2 regions of the Paenibacillus sp. P5_B5 genome follow, and region 1 is predicted to be linked to the other one. Evidence: predicted binding sites of a transcription regulator. Region 1 holds the regulator's gene; the other holds the start of a gene.

Region 1 (8,275 bases):
CGACGAAACCATTTATTAAGGCTTTTTCTTAAACCTTGATTAAATGATGATCGCATATCCTCCCACTTCAATAGCTGCCTTTTCTGGTCTGTATAGCCTGAGCTTAGCTGCAATTTATTTTCTTGTGAAATTAGCTTTCGAATAATTCCCATAAACCTTATGATTGCTTGTCGAAGAATTGGAACAATTTTATAAAGTAACCATCCAATAATAACGAGTGCAACGATAGTTCCGATTACATAGAAAAGAACTGATAGAATCGTACTCCATATCGATTCTTGAATCTCTGATTGCATTGAAAATTCCATTGGTGGCGGAGGCATACTCGCTTCGGGATTCTTGGCTGTTTCTAATAGAGAAAAAATTTCCTGAGCAAGCCATCCAAGCCCTTGCAATGCTGTCATGACCAAATTTTTGAGCACATTTACAAATGAAATGAAGAAAATAATACCGATAAGGAACAGAACCCAAAGTCGATTTTTCTTTGCTATTACTGCAGAAGTCTTAAACCCTTTTGGCGATACAGCTGTTAAGTACTGTTGATTAACGCTTAACAAGCTAACAATTATACTGGCTAGTCCTGTCCATAGTAAAAGTGTTAAATAAGGACTCAAGATTACTGCACCTATTACTGCACCTACTGAAACTACAAAGTAACTTATTAACCCAATAATGAATGCATTAGAAGGAAACATGAGATGCCAATTTTGACTAGACATGTTAGCACCTCGATACATCAAGTAATAGATCATTATCCACGATAGAACTAACATCAAGTTAAATATTCCAGCAAACATTAGCCAAACGAGCAACCCGCTCATCATTAAGATAAACAAGTGCAACCATACTACTCTACGAACTTTAATTAGGGAAATCAAGCTACCCACATAATAGCTTAACCAAAATAATCCAATCCAAAGTGGTAGTGAAACAGGTGATAATTTAAGAAAAGTAACAAGTATGACAGGAAAGAATAGTAATAATTCAATTCCTGCGAATAAGAATACTTCTCTTGTTCGATGCCACATGGGGGACAGGCTACGAGGCTGAGACTGCATTTGCATGCTGCACCTCCTCGGTCTGTTCTTTATTGAGCCACATAATTTCGATTGTATGACCTAAACCACGTACACGCTGAATTTCCCGCTCCATCGCTTCAGTCATATAGCTCGTAATAATGAGATAATCTATACTTGTTTCAGAAGAATCTACAACCTCAGCTAATAAATCTTCAATTGGAATGCTGCGCTTTAATTCAAGCTTAGCCATTGCCTCTAAGAGGATGCCATAATGCGCACTACCATTTTGGCTTGGTATTCGAACTGGCTGTCGCAGTGGTCCATCTACAAGTCTTCCATTCGAGTAAAAACCAGTCGGAATTCCCTGCTTTAACACATATTCTGCAATTGATGCAGCATATACGATTCCCTCTTCAATAAGGTCAGGATTGGTAACCACATTCCACATACTAGGACTATCCTCAATATTAAGAATAATCATCAGCTTATGATCTGCAGTAAATGCCCGCTGATTAACTTGAAGCTTACCACTACGCGCTGTTGCTTTCCAGTGAATGCTATTCATGGGATCACCAGCTTGGTATTCCCTTACACCCTGTATTAAGAATGGGTCCTCTACAATCCACCTTCTTACAATTAAATCACCAAGCCATTTACTTGAAGGTAGCGGGATTTCTTCAATAGGAATAGGCCTCGGAAATACGATGATAGAACAATTTATATATAACTGCTTTTGTACTTGAACAAGTCCTAATAAATCTCCGCTGATCATTGTTGTTGAATTAATACAATAATATCCGCGCTTCTTACAATGCACCGTATGTCGCCTTGTAACTTCTGTATAAGGCATTAAGCTAAATAAGCTTGCATGATTTTGAAGAATAACTCCGCTATCTATACCGATATCCTCTTGTCCTGCAAACCCTAAATTAGCTGACATGATCGCTTCTAATCGTAACCAAGGAAGTGGTAACAGCTTCCGATTGGAGATCAGTTCAATTAATTCAACCTCATCTCCAGAGAAACACTCAGCTCGATCAAATTTCCTTTCATAGGCTACCCCTTTAAGTGATAGACGTTTAAACAAAATGAATTGTCCATAGACAACTACTATTGCCACAAGTAATACCCAGTGTATACCCATAGTCAATTACCTTTGCAATAGTGCTTCTTCAGACGGCACCGGAATCTCATTTAGAATCTGACGGATAATGGATTCAGTTTGGTTTTTAACCAAACGGTTCATATGAGATAATATAATTCGGTGTGCCAGCACCGGCTCTGCCATTATTTTAATATCATCAGGTGTAACATACTCTCTACCTTTAACAACTGCATAAGCTTGTGCTGCTTTGAGTAGTGCTTGTGTACCCCGAGGACTAACTCCAATATTGATTTCTGAGTGCTGTCTTGTTTTCTCCGCAATAGCTACAATATAGGCATACAGATCCTCATGAACGAACACAGAAGAATAATGCTCCTGAGCTGCAACTAATTCCTCACTTTCCGTAACAGAGCTGATGGACTCAAGTACATTACGCTCCTTAAATCGACGTAATATTTCTATGCCTTCCTCCTTGCTAGGATATCCCATCTTAATCTTAAGCAGAAAGCGATCTAGCTGCGCCTCAGGCAACGGAAATGTACCTTGATTCTCAATTGGATTCTGTGTGGCTATGACAAGAAAGGGACGTGCTAGTAACATGGTTTCGCCATCAATACTCACCTGACGTTCTTCCATACACTCTAATAAACTTGATTGTGTACGCGGCGTTGCTCGGTTAATTTCATCTGCAAGCACAATATTAGCAAATAAAGGACCTGGACGAAATTCAAAATCACTCGTTTTTTGGTTAAAATAGTGAAGGCCACTTAGATCAGAGGGTAGCAAATCAGGCGTAAATTGAATTCGTTTAAAAGAACCACTTAATGATTTAGCAATTGCTTTGGCAAGCATCGTCTTACCAGTTCCAGGGACATCCTCAAGTAGCACATGACCTGATGAAATAAGAGCAACCATCATTTGCTCAATCACTTGCTCTTTGCCTACAATGACTTTCGCTACATTACGCTTTAATCGTTCCGACATATCTTGAATTTGTTTAACATTCATTTAGCTACTCTCCCCTATGTTTGGTCTTATTGATTGAGATACGGGTTCACCGTTTATAGTTCACTAACGAAAATAAATAGAAAAACGCCATAACATCCCAAAGCTGCAGAGATGTTATGACGCTCCATGTTGTTCCTATTCATGCTTTCCGAGTATTTGAGTTAATTCTTTAAGAAACATACTGATATCCTTAAATTGACGATAAACAGAAGCAAATCTAATATAGGCTACTTCATCGACCGGATACAGCTGCTCCATCACAATCTCTCCGATATCACGTGAATTAACTTCTGCTTGTGCAGTATTCCGTAATTGCATTTCCACTTCAGAGACGATTTTCTCAAGACGTTCCATCGATACAGGTCGCTTCTCACAAGCCCGAATTAATCCGCGAAGCATCTTCTCACGTGAGAATTCTTCCCTAGATCCATCCTTCTTAATGACGATAAGCGGTGTTTCCTCAACAGTTTCGAATGTGGTGAAACGCTTTAAGCATTCATCACACTCTCTTCGGCGGCGAATCGATTTATAATCATTAGCTGCCCTAGAATCAAGCACTTTTGTCCCAAAATGATCACAATAAGGGCATTTCATTCACACATCACTCCTTTATTTATATCTTACATTCGATTGCCATTTGTTGCTTGTTATGAACTTTGAACAAACGCGCATAATAGATTTACCAACAGCAAGGAGGTGAATTAACACATGGCATCTAGAAACAACCAACTTGTAGTGCCTCAAGCAAACGCTGCATTGGACCAAATGAAATACGAGATCGCTTCGGAACTTGGTATCTCTCTTTCACAAGATGGATACTACGGCAACCTTGCAACTCGTGACGCCGGTTCTATCGGTGGTAACATTACTAAACGACTGGTGCAAATTGCTGAACAGCAATTAGCTGGTCAATCCGGTCAATCTCGATAGTATAACTTAAGAAAGAGGCTGCGGACAAACGAACTTGTCCACTGCTTCTTTCTTTTAATTTTCACCTTAAGAGTTAAAATTAGGTCCATATACTTTATGATACTTTTGATAATAATACAAAACTCTTTTGACAAAATGCTTCGTCTGTCCATAAGGAATGTCTGTTATATTACTTTCTGATCCATCCCAGACATTCGTTTCTCGCCACTTGTTTACCGTACCTTGTCCTGCATTATAAGCCGCGATCGCATAATTAAGATGTCCATCATAATAATTCAATAACCAATTTAAATACCAAGCACCCATATTAATATTAACAGTAATATCCTGTAAATCGTCATCTAATGATGAACCAATGTTACCCATTTCCTTAATCCATCTAGCTGTTTCAGGCATAAGCTGCATAAGGCCAAGTGCTCCCTTATTCGATGTTCCTTCTGCCTTATAATTATTCTCTACTCGTATAATAGCCGCAATAAGAAGGGGATCAACATTATATTTCGACGCGCTTTGCGAAATCTCCTCCTTATAATCCACATGGTATATCATCTCTTCAATTTGACTAGAGAACATATACAACAATAACAAGACGATAATGAGAAGAAATGCATACGTTCGTTTTTTGTGAAAAAGATTCATTCCAAATACTTTCCTTTCCAGAAAGCTTCGACCTGCGCCTCTGTAGCTTTTAAGGTGCCGCTATTATCAATTAGAACATCTGACAGCTTCTTCTTATCTTCGATAGGCATTTGTGCTTGTAGTCGTGCCTCAGCATCTGCATGACTGTATCCATCACGCTCCATCAGACGCTGTAATTGAACTTCTTCCGGTACATAAACGACCATGACTTCCTTAAACATATTATCAAGACCTGATTCATACAGGAGGGGTATGTCAACTACGATGAGCTTGTCCGGTTCAGAAAGCTCGTATCGTTCCATACGGCTTTTCATTTCACTGCGAATAGAGGGATGCATAATGGCATTCAGCACTTTACGTTTCGATTCATCAGCGAATACAATACTCCCAAGCTCTTTCCGATTTATGGTTCCGTCTGAATTTAGAATATGAGACCCAAATTGTTTGGTAAGTTCTTCTAATGTATAGGTACCTGGTTCAACAACTTCTCTGGCAATCACATCTGCATCAATTAGAATCGCACCACGCTGCATCAGCATGCTCGCGACTGTGCTTTTGCCACAAGCGATACCTCCAGTGAGTCCTAGGATCATTGTGCTCTTTCCCCTTCTTATAATAATTTCATAATACCCATGATGATTAATACACATCCTGGTAGTAATGAAAGCTTCTTAATCCAGCTTACATCTGCAAATCGCAAGCCGAATTGAAGTCCAAGTGCAATGAATAACCCACTTGAGCATACAATGAAAGCTGCGGTTAGCAGGGGTGCGAGACCAATGAGCGCAGCACCGATTCCTGCGCCAAATGCGTCAAGAGATAATGCTACCCCTAAAAGAATCGCCTCTGAAATCGAAATACTACCTGATTTATCTATATCTGCGGCTACAGGTGTGCGCAAAATTTGAATAACTAATCCGAATCTCCGTAATTCAATATTAAAAATTTCTCTTACTGTTTGGGGCTCATGATAATCAAGTAACAAGGGCTCTTCTTTATCAGTTTCTACACTTTCACTTTTATCATTACTTTTCTGAATGAATAATTGAACAAGCGCCCATATTCCAATACAGATTAGAATGATTGCACCAATTCTGCTGGCATAATCAGACGTAATGAAAGAAGAGAGCATTGCTCCAATACCCATAGATGCAAAAATAACCACACCAGAAAAGAATGAAATAATGATAATCGCAAGTAGACCAATTTTAATTTTACGCAAACCATACATCATGCCTACACCAAAACCATCAAGAGACAAAGCAAAAGCAAGCACAAGCAATGAAATAATTGACACGATACACCACCTCCATGCACTCCTATCATATGGAGAGGTTATTGTCCAATGTGCCTATTTCTTTTGTTGTCGTTTAAAGGGTTGGCAATTAGGGCAAGTGTGTGTGCCACGGCCTCCAATGACCGATCTCTCAACCATATGTCCACATTGCACACATGGCTGCTGTGCCTTACCGTATACTTTGAACTGATGCTGAAACATTCCGATTTCACCTTGACCATTTACGAAAGACTTAATCGATGAACCACCAACAGCTACAGCCTCATGTAAGGTTGCGAGAATGGAATCGTATAATCGTTTAAGTTCATTCTTGCTCAAGGAGTTCGCAGTTCGCTCCGGGTGAATCCCTGCGAGAAATAAAGACTCATCCACATAAATATTCCCAATGCCTACGATATAGGCTTGATTTAACAATAGTGGCTTAATCATTGTTGAACGCGGAGCTACTACCTGCTTGAAAGCCTCATAGGTAAAGCTCTCATCAAGGGGTTCAAGACCAAGCTTATTCAGTGGCGGCTTAAGCAATTCCTCACCTTTAGGAAATAGATCCATTGTTCCGAACTGACGTACATCCTTATAGCGCATTTCAGTTTGATCTGTAAATAAGAATAAAACATGCGTATGTTTCTCTACCGGATCTGTGTTCTGATACAAACCATAGCGACCTTCCATTCTCAAATGGGAGACAAGCACGTAATCATCGAGGATGAAAGTTAGAAACTTACCTCGGCGACCAATATCACGTATCGTCTGACCTTCTAACAGGGCAGCAAATAACTGTGGGTCATCTGGCAAGCGAATAATGCGGTTTAATTTGACATCAACAGATTGAATGGTTTTACCAATGACGAGTCCAGCAAGTGTCCGCCGTACTGTCTCTACCTCTGGTAATTCAGGCATATCTAATCATCCTTATCCTGTAGCGTTTACTTAGCATCATACCAATCTAATCCAGCTGATACATCAGCTTTCAGTGGTACGTCTAGCTGAATGGCTTGCTCCATCACTTCTGGAACAATCTGCTTCATTCGTTCAAGCTCATCAGCAGGAACTTCAAATACAAGTTCATCATGTACTTGCAGTAGCATACGGGAACGTAAATTGTCCGTATGGAGTCGTTCTGCCATATTGACCATAGCCAGCTTAATAATATCTGCAGCTGTTCCTTGAATTGGTGTATTCATTGCTGTTCGTTCTGCAAAAGAACGTATATTAAAATTCGATGCCGTAATATCAGGCAAATATCTTCTGCGTCCAAGCAGTGTAGAGACATAACCATCCTGACGTGCTTCCTGTACAATCGTATCCATAAATTTCCTAACACCTTGGAATACAGTAAAATACTGTTCAATAAATGTAGCTGCCTCTTTACGTGTAATGTTCAAATTCTGAGATAGCCCATAATCTGATATCCCATACACGATACCAAAATTAACTGCTTTGGCTTGGCGTCGCATATTCGAATCAACCTGATCTTTAGAGACACCAAATACATCCATAGCTGTCTTTGTATGAACATCGAGATCATTCATGAATGCCTCGATTAAATTCTTATCTTTAGAGATGTGTGCGAGCACACGTAGTTCAATCTGGGAGTAATCCGCTGCAAGAATATGCCATCCAGGCTCAGATGGGACGAATGCTTTACGAATTTGTCTTCCCTCTTCCAACCGGATCGGTATGTTCTGCAGGTTCGGATACTGAGATGACAAGCGGCCTGTAGCAGCAATCGTCTGTTTGTAATATGTATGTACTTTGCCTGTCTCCGGGCGAATCTCCTTAAGCAATCCTTCTACATAAGTTGAGTTCAATTTAGCGAGCTGACGGTAACGGAGAATGAGATCCACAACCGGGTTATACGCTGCTAGCCTCTCCAGTACCTCTGCATCTGTCGAATAGCCAGTTTTGGTTTTCTTAACTGGTGGTAAACCAAGCTTCTCAAATAAAATTTCACCAAGCTGCTTAGGCGAGTTAATATTGAACTCGGTTCCAGCAAGCTCATAAATACGTCTCATCGCCTCATCAAGGCGAGTCGACAAGCTCTCGCCCAGCTGCTCTAGGGTGCTTGCATTAGCAGCGATACCACGCTGCTCCATATCTGCTAGCACGCCCGAGAGCGGCAGCTCAAGTTCATAGAACAGCCGCTCCATGCCGCTGTTCTTGAGCGCTTCGGCTAGCGGCTCTGCAAGCCGCGCCGTTACTTCCGCCTTGCGGCATAGATGTGCCGCAAGCTTCTCTTCCTCTGGCAAGCGGAACTTCATTCCCTTGCCATAGATG
Region 2 (8,275 bases), on a different contig from region 1:
CATTTCTTTGGTTGCGGACAAATAAGCTTCCGCATTGTCTGTATAAGCTTCTTCATGTAGCTCAAGTGCCTTAGCAACTGCGTCAGCAATCGATTCGACTCGGTTAGCGCCAAATCCGATCGCTCCTGAACCGCCGATGCCCTTGAGGTGCTTAACAAGCAAGCTTACTTTATTACCATGATCGCCATAGCGTAGGAATAGGGAGCATACGCGACCAAGTGCTTCGGACATTGCGAATACGTCTGATCCTGCCTTACCTACGTTCAGGAATATTTCACTTGGTGTTCCGTTCATATCATTGATGGTGATATAAGCCATACCAAATGGTGTATTAATCTTATAGGTCGCACCTTGAAGAATCTGTGGACGACGCTTGTATTCTTTATCGAACACTTTCTCCACTTCAGGGGCAACATTCACGTTCAGAGATTGATTCAGGTCAGCAATTGCAGAAGCATCAACTTCTGGTTTAGCCGCTACTGCTTCACTCTTCTTCTCGTCTTTCTTATCGCTTGTGGAGAGAACTTGAACATCACGACTACCATCACGGTAGATTGTTACACCTTTACAACCAAGCTCGAATGCTAGCTCATATAAACGTGCTGTCTCTTCTACTGTAAAGTCAGCAGGACAATTCGCTGTTTTGGAAATGGATGAATCAACCCAGCGCTGAATAACAGCTTGCACACGGATATGATCTTCAGCAGCTAAGTCCATTGCTGTTACGAAGTAATCAGGTAGCTCTTTACCTGGATTTGCTTCTGTCCATTCTTGAGCGATTGGTACATATTGCTTGTCGAAGCCAAGACGGCTCTGACGGAAATATTCAAATGCAAAATAAGGTTCAATACCAGTTGAAGTACCCACCATTGTACCCGTACTGCCTGTTGGTGCTTGTGTAATAACTGTTACATTACGCATACCATTCTTCTTGATAGCAGCGTCTACCTCTGGATAGACCTCAACGATATTTTTCATAAAACCACTTTGCAAGAATTTATCTTCTATATAATGAGGGAATGAACCCTTCTCACCTGCAGTTTCAGCAGAAGCGATATAAGCTTCTTTAGCCATAAATCCATATAACTTATCTAAAAATACCATTGATTCAGGCGAACCATAACGAATTTCTAGTTTAATCATCAGCTCAGCAAGACCCATCGTTCCAAGCCCAACGCGGCGCTCACCTTGTTGATTTATCCGATTTTCTTCAAAATGATATGGCGTTTTATCGATAACGTTATCTAAGAAACGCACGGAATAACGAACAACCTTACCGAGGTCTTTCCAATCCACTTCATGATTCTTCGCATCATAGAATTTAGATAGATTAATCGCAGATAAATTACATACACCCCAAGCTGGCAATCCCTGCTCACCGCATGGATTCGTACAAATAATAGGGTTATAGTACCACGAGTTCGACATTTGGTTGTAGTATTCCATGAATACCACACCTGGCTCCGCAGATTTCCATGCAGATTCAATAATCGTCTGCCATACATCGCGAGCTCTTACTGTACGATAATGCTTGACCTCTTTACCCATGGCTTTCCAAGCATCCATATTGCCATCCCAATTATCGTTATAATCAGGATCTGTAGTGTCTGGGAACACCAAATCCCAATCAAGATCTTCTTTGACAGCCTTCATGAATCCATTGCTCACGCAAACAGATAAATTGGCATTCGTAATTTGACCCATTGATTGCTTAACGGTGATAAAATCAACCACATCTGGGTGCCAATCATTCATCATGAGCATAAGTGCACCACGACGGCTGCCACCTTGCTCAATTAGACCTGTTGTATAAGAAAATAAGCCACCCCAAGATACAGCACCGGAGGATGAGCCGTTAACACCTTTAACAATAGAGCGACGAGGACGAAGAGAAGATAAGTTAATCCCTACACCGCCACCGCGTGACATAATTTCGGTCATTTCAGATAACGTACTCATGATACCGCCACGAGAATCGTGAGGGGATGGAATAACGTAACAGTTGAATAAAGTTAATTCATCACTTGCATCTGCACCAGCGGCAATACGACCACCTGGTACAAGCTTCCAATCATTAAGTATATATTTGAATTTATCCGACCACTCTTGTTTCTTCTCTGGGGTTGCTTCAACAGAAGCCATAGCACCTGCTAAACGATCCCACAGTTGTTCTGGTGTCTGTTCAATGTTTAAAGTCAGTTTCTCAATATTTGATTCAACGATATCGCCTGAACGTAGTTGTATAGTAACTTGTTTGCCCTTGCGATCGATTACTTCCCCGACTTCTTTAGCCGGAAACTTCGGATCGTCTTTGGTCAAAACGAGTACAGTATCTCCTACTTTCGTGTTGTTTGTGTCCGCATCTTTCAGTGCATATCGATCCAAAAATATCTTCTCGCTTAATCCATTCAACCGCTTCAACTGCGTTGTTTCCAAAACACAACACCCTCTCAATAAAAATACAAGAACAACAATATAGCATAAGTACAATAGCTTTGCAAAGCTAAGTTATGTAAATAATCACTACATATTGTATCCGAAGTAAATTATACAACACTATATATTGTGTTACGAATAAGTAATTGGCTGAATTTACCGAAGCATTAAATGGTATGTCCTATTCTCTTCTTTTTTCTTTAAAATGCTCCCTTTTTCATGATGCCCGTTTGTTGAAAAAGCGACACGCATCGACAGAAATAAGTTGGTTCTAATGAACTATTTCAAAATAACTATTGATCTAACTACCGTCGATTGTGATAATTTTATGTTGAATTACACGAGAAATTCTTTGAGGATTTCTGAGATGATACAGTGATGATTTCTGCAAAAAATCCAATGTTGATTCTGATTTATGATGATTCTAATAACGATATCTATGTTTATTAGTTATTTTTTGCTGTGCAAGTCACGCCTGTTGATGTAAGCTAAATTATAGCATATTTTTAATAATACAGAACATATGTTCGATGTTTGAACGAAGAAAATCCAATGATATTTTATCACGGGGAGTTTAGACAGGAGCAAGACACGTATGATCATTCTCGAACTAGCGGCCAAGGCTAATCTAAAAGTTCAGGAAACTCCTTTTACACTAACTGAGCTACAAGATATAGATGAAGCATTCGTTAGCAGTACCAATGCGGAGATAACTCCTGTCATCAGCATTGATCATAGGCCCGTAGGCACTGGACAACCTGGAACTATCACACGTAAGCTTCAACAATTATTTAATACATATGCGAACTTGAATTCATGACATAAGATGCACAGGATAAGATGTACAGAGATCAAATAGAAACCCCTTGGACAGAACACTAACATAACTTTGGGAGCTTCTTAGTACTAACTTTGTGGCACTGCCTAACCATTAACTGGATAATTTCATGCTAATTTCAGCAAATTCAGCGCTTTTCAGAAAATAGCTGGAATTCCTCCTGTTAAATATAGGATTTTATAATCTAATCAGCTATATCAACAGAAATACAAGGAGGATTTCCTGCTATTCTAATCTAACGCATTGAACTTGAGAAATTATAGGGAGAAAATCCAGTTAATAGTATACTAGTAAGACATCGCACTCAGCAAAGACGTAGCATTCTACACATTAGCATAAATATACACTTATGGGATAAGCAACTCTTATCTATTCGTTTCCATCCACCTAACCGCGTAATCAACCAGATCACGCCCAGGCATCAATAGTCCCTTCGTATTACCAAGCTGTCCTTCACGTACAATTCCTTGATCACGCTGATAATGCTCTCCAATTTGCACAAAATCATCGGAGTCAAACGCTAAATCTTGATATTCCACCCATTTACGTTCACCATCAACAAAGATCGGCGCTGCACTCTTCTCTTTCCGCTTATTCGTATAATTAGCTCGATACTCAGCTAAATGAAGTGAGGTGTTGTTCGCATGTGTAACTCCGAGTAACAATACTGAACCACCTAACTCATATAAACGTCCTAATGGAGAGTCTTCACCTAATGCACCCTCAAGCGGATGATCTTTGGTAAGCTGATCGGCATACTTTCCCTTGGCGGCAAATGATATTTGTGGATGGTAGCTTCGAATAACGCCCGGAACTTCGCGGAAGCAATCGACGATAGCACCCATACTCCAGGTTGGCGTATAAGCTGGGTCGAATGCAGGCATTTCATTCCGAATCGTTTCCCACCAGCTCTCTGGTACTGCAGGGTTCTCCCACATAGATGGATCAGACAGATCTCTACTATGAGTGGGCATCATTAGAGTTCCATTCTCACCTACGCAATCAAGTAACGCTTGAACAACAGCCATAGCTCCACCACACACCCAGCCAAGGGAAGACAAAGATGAGTGAACGAGTAGGACCATTCCTTCTTCGACCCCCAAGGAACGGAGCTGATCACGTAATGTTGATCTTGTGATGGGCTGTTCTCCTGTATTTGCTATCAATTGTTTTATTTTATCTTCTTTATTCATCCGGATCGCTCTCTCCCATTACTTCATACTATCTCTGCCTTATCGGCTTTATCTGCTATCTCCGCTACCTCCGCTATCTCTGCTTTATCTGCGTAAATTCCATTCATCCGTATCATATTTCTCTAGTACAAGCTGTGCAGCAAGCTCACGTTCACGCTCACTTAATTCCCCGTCAATGAGTTCAACATGTAAGCCTTCTGCAATACCTTCCTTAAATGCAGCTTCCACCTGAGGAAGCGATACGGGATCACGATCAAGGTTACGCTGTAGATCATTGATAGCTACTGCTTTGTTCTTGAAGCTGTTCTTCATTCGCTCTGCAACCTTGTCACTCGAAAATTGTAAACAACGGAACAACTGCTCCGTGTCCATATCCAGTAAAATCGAACCATGCTGCAGTAAGACACCTTTGTTTCTAACCTGTGCACTACCCGCTACCTTACGGCCTTCAACAACTAACTCATACCACGACGGTGAATCAAAACAAGCCGCAGACCCAAGCGTAGCATATTGCTTCTGATCCTCTTCTGTAGCTAGTTGCACCATTTCAGCATTCAAACCAAGTTTACGGAATCCTAGTAACAGTCCTTCACTAAGCACTCGATACGCTTCCGTTACACTCGCTGGAATCCCGGGATAATCTTCACGAACAATGATGCTATAGGTAAGCTCCTTGTCGTGAAGCACTGCCCTACCACCAGTAGGCCTACGAACAAATCCAAGTCCTTCCTCTGCTACCCGCTCCAAATCAATTTCTTGAATAGCCTTTTGAAAATATCCAATGGATAATGTTGCTGGATTCCACCCATAGAAACGAACAGTAGGTCCAGAATTCCCCTCACTAATTTCATTTAATATTGCCTCATCAATCGCCATATTGTCAGCAGGCGAACGATCGCCTGTATGAATAAATCGCCATTCAGTCATCTTTATACTTCCTCTCTATATGTGGTCCATAAAAACCAATTTAGTGTGTAGTTCCTCTAGTACTGTATTGTATCACCCTAGTGACTTTCATTCCAGAAAACATCGGGATAGATCATTCCCTGTAAATTGATGGTAGAAGATTAGAATAACAAGACTAAATAATTACGATAATCAATAATACAAGTTATGAAAACCCCTACTTTCGGCAAATACTACAAGAAGCACCGCCAAGAAGAAATGGTTTCACCTTCCCTATAAGACAACATTCACGATCCCCATCGATGTGGAGGCATGTAGTATGAATCCAACAGTCGCACATGAACAAGTTCACCCGGTAAATGACCATTTAAACATACACCTACACAGAGAATGGCTAGATGAACTAACCGAACGTAACCTCAAGGGAGGACCTTGGGATGACTTCACTATGTTCCAACTAGCTTATGAAGCAGAACAAGCATCATTGATTGAGTCTTTTGATGATTTACTATGCTTGCGTCACTTAGATGATTTTAAACCAATGCTCCACCAGATTGATACCGCTAAGAAAGCCCTTCATGGCATGCGGGGGCGTGCGATTCTTGCAGATGAAGTCGGACTAGGCAAAACAATTGAAGCAGGTCTCATTCTCAAAGAATATATGATTCGCGGCCTTGTCCGCAAAGCACTTATCTTAGTTCCAGCATCCCTTGTCTTGCAATGGGTACGAGAGTTGAATTCCAAATTCGGCATTAATGCAACTGCCCAGAAGAAAGAATACATGTGGACATCCTGCGACGTCATTGTGGCTTCGATGGACACCGCTAAACGTGAGCCGCATCGTTCAATCGTACTTGGTATGGAGTATGACATACTCATTATTGACGAAGCACACAAGCTCAAGAATAAGAAAACAACTAACTATCAATTCGTTTGTGAGTTACGCAAAAAATACTGTCTATTACTAACTGCCACGCCAATCCAGAACGATTTACAGGAACTATATAACTTAATAACCGTCCTTAAGCCTGGGCAGCTTGGCGTTCAGTCTTCTTTTCAAGAAAATTATATTGTCGATAAAAGAACTGCGAAGAATGAGGGTACCCTGCAGCAGGAGTTATCTAAAGTCATGATTCGTAATCGGCGGAGTGATGGCAATCTAGAGTTAACCAAACGTTGTGTACGCAATTATTTGCTTACTCTCTCGCCCGATGAGCAAGCTCTCTATGATGGTGTAACGGATTATGTACGTGGTCGTTATGAAGAAAGTAGATCTGATTTAACATCCGTTCTATCACTCGTTACTTTGCAGCGCGAAGTCTGTTCTTCGAGGGATGCAGTGTTTAATACACTCGTCAATCTATCCAAAAAGACACCAGCAGAATCACCCCAAAGCACCAAAATCTGGGGACTTGTAGAGCTAATTCGCAGCATCAAATCAAATACCAAAGCAGACAAAGTGATGGAGATCATTAGCGGAATCGATGATAAAGTCATTATCTTCACTGAATATCGTGCCTCACAGGAATACTTGATGAACTTTCTGAAGCAGCATGATATTGCCGCTGTACCTTATCGCGGAGGCATGAATCGTGGCAAAAAAGACTGGATGATGGATCTGTTCAGAAGTCGCGCTAAGGTGCTAATTGCGACTGAGGCTGGGGGCGAAGGGATTAATCTACAGTTCTGTCATCATATGATTAACTTCGATCTCCCGTGGAATCCAATGCGCGTTGAACAACGAATTGGACGTGTTCACCGACTTGGCCAATTGCATGACGTCAACATCCATAACTTATCAACACAAGGTACCATTGAGGAGCACATTCTACATTTACTACACGAAAAAATAAATATGTTTGAATCTGTCATTGGTGAGCTTGATGTGATCCTAGAGCGATTCGGCAAAAAATCTTCCTTAGAATCCTCTCTATTCAAAATGGCCATGGAATCCAAATCGAATGACGAATTGCGCCGCAATATAGAGAATATTGGGGAGTCATTCAATACGACTGCAACGGAAGTAGAAGAACTCACACAAACTGGCGCTGCATTCAAGCAACTATTATCTGCCTCAGGGCAAAATGTAGAAATGAGGTTATAAGAAAGCTCATGCAAATAACGATGGATGCCAAAACAATTGAGCACTATGTGATGCGTTATTTACGTGTCTTTGATTGCACTATTATTGAGAAAACACCCTATAGTGTGACCGTCAAGCTATCTCCAGAAGCAGACAAAGAGCTTACGAATCGCCCTTACTACTGGAGCTTCGTTGAGCGAACAGATGCGCCGCCAGAGACAATGACGTTCAAATTCGTATTTGAACCGTCCAAAGCGCAGGCGGCTATAGCCCTTAACGCCTCTGCTACGCAAGAGGCGCCTGCACCCGGCACAGCTGACGGATCGGCCGAGAGTATCCTCGGCCGTTACTTCGGCTTCGTGCCGACGCAAGTCATGAGCCGCATTCCGGAGGATGCGCTCACATTCGGCTCGAGCAGACTGGAGCAGATCTTCCGGTCTGCTCGTTCAAGAGGCCGCTTCGCGCGCCTCTTTGAGGAATCGGCTCCGCACACGCCGCATCGCCGCGCCGGAGCAACATCTGGCGCCTACGATACGTGGCTCTGCGTGAACTACAAGGTCGAGCTCGTATGTGACATGAAGCGAAGCGAGCTACACTCGCTTGGCTTCAACCTGACGACCGGAGAGATCCGCGAGAACTTCTATGAATCCCTTCTCTCTCGTAAGCTTACCCCGCGTATTCCCGCGGGTATCATGTTGCCCCATGACCGCTTCCCCCTGCCTAAAGCGGCGACATTACTTGAAGCTCATATGCAGAACAAGCTTCGCAAGTATGACCATTCGTGGGCAGATAGTGCGAATAAACGATTAGAGGATGAAA

What was found. The regulator NrdR, encoded in region 1, represses ribonucleotide reductase genes. The targets are predictions, from matches to a motif close to AACACNATATATNGTGTT.
Region 2: a site for NrdR is predicted at 2,553-2,570, ahead of AC1DOK_RS00275 (adenosylcobalamin-dependent ribonucleoside-diphosphate reductase). Genes of this name have one in related genera too.

Annotation. Positions count from the first base shown of each region.
Region 1 is NZ_JBFULK010000018.1:54,085-62,359, reverse strand. It holds gene AC1DOK_RS20370 (hypothetical protein) at 1-1,064, opposite strand, end outside; gene AC1DOK_RS20365 (DUF58 domain-containing protein) at 1,039-2,163, opposite strand; gene AC1DOK_RS20360 (AAA family ATPase) at 2,170-3,132, opposite strand; gene nrdR (transcriptional regulator NrdR) at 3,268-3,726, opposite strand; gene AC1DOK_RS20350 (small, acid-soluble spore protein, alpha/beta type) at 3,841-4,062, shown strand; gene AC1DOK_RS20345 (lytic transglycosylase domain-containing protein) at 4,129-4,701, opposite strand; gene coaE (dephospho-CoA kinase) at 4,698-5,294, opposite strand; gene ytaF (sporulation membrane protein YtaF) at 5,312-6,001, opposite strand; gene mutM (DNA-formamidopyrimidine glycosylase) at 6,053-6,898, opposite strand; gene polA (DNA polymerase I) at 6,925-8,275, opposite strand, start outside.
Region 2 is NZ_JBFULK010000001.1:40,470-48,744, reverse strand. It holds gene AC1DOK_RS00275 (adenosylcobalamin-dependent ribonucleoside-diphosphate reductase) at 1-2,436, opposite strand, end outside; gene AC1DOK_RS00270 (aminotransferase class IV) at 3,032-3,256, shown strand; gene AC1DOK_RS00265 (AAC(3) family N-acetyltransferase) at 3,640-4,467, opposite strand; gene AC1DOK_RS00260 (lipoate--protein ligase family protein) at 4,552-5,394, opposite strand; gene AC1DOK_RS00255 (DEAD/DEAH box helicase) at 5,693-7,477, shown strand; gene AC1DOK_RS00250 (YqhG family protein) at 7,486-8,275, shown strand, end outside.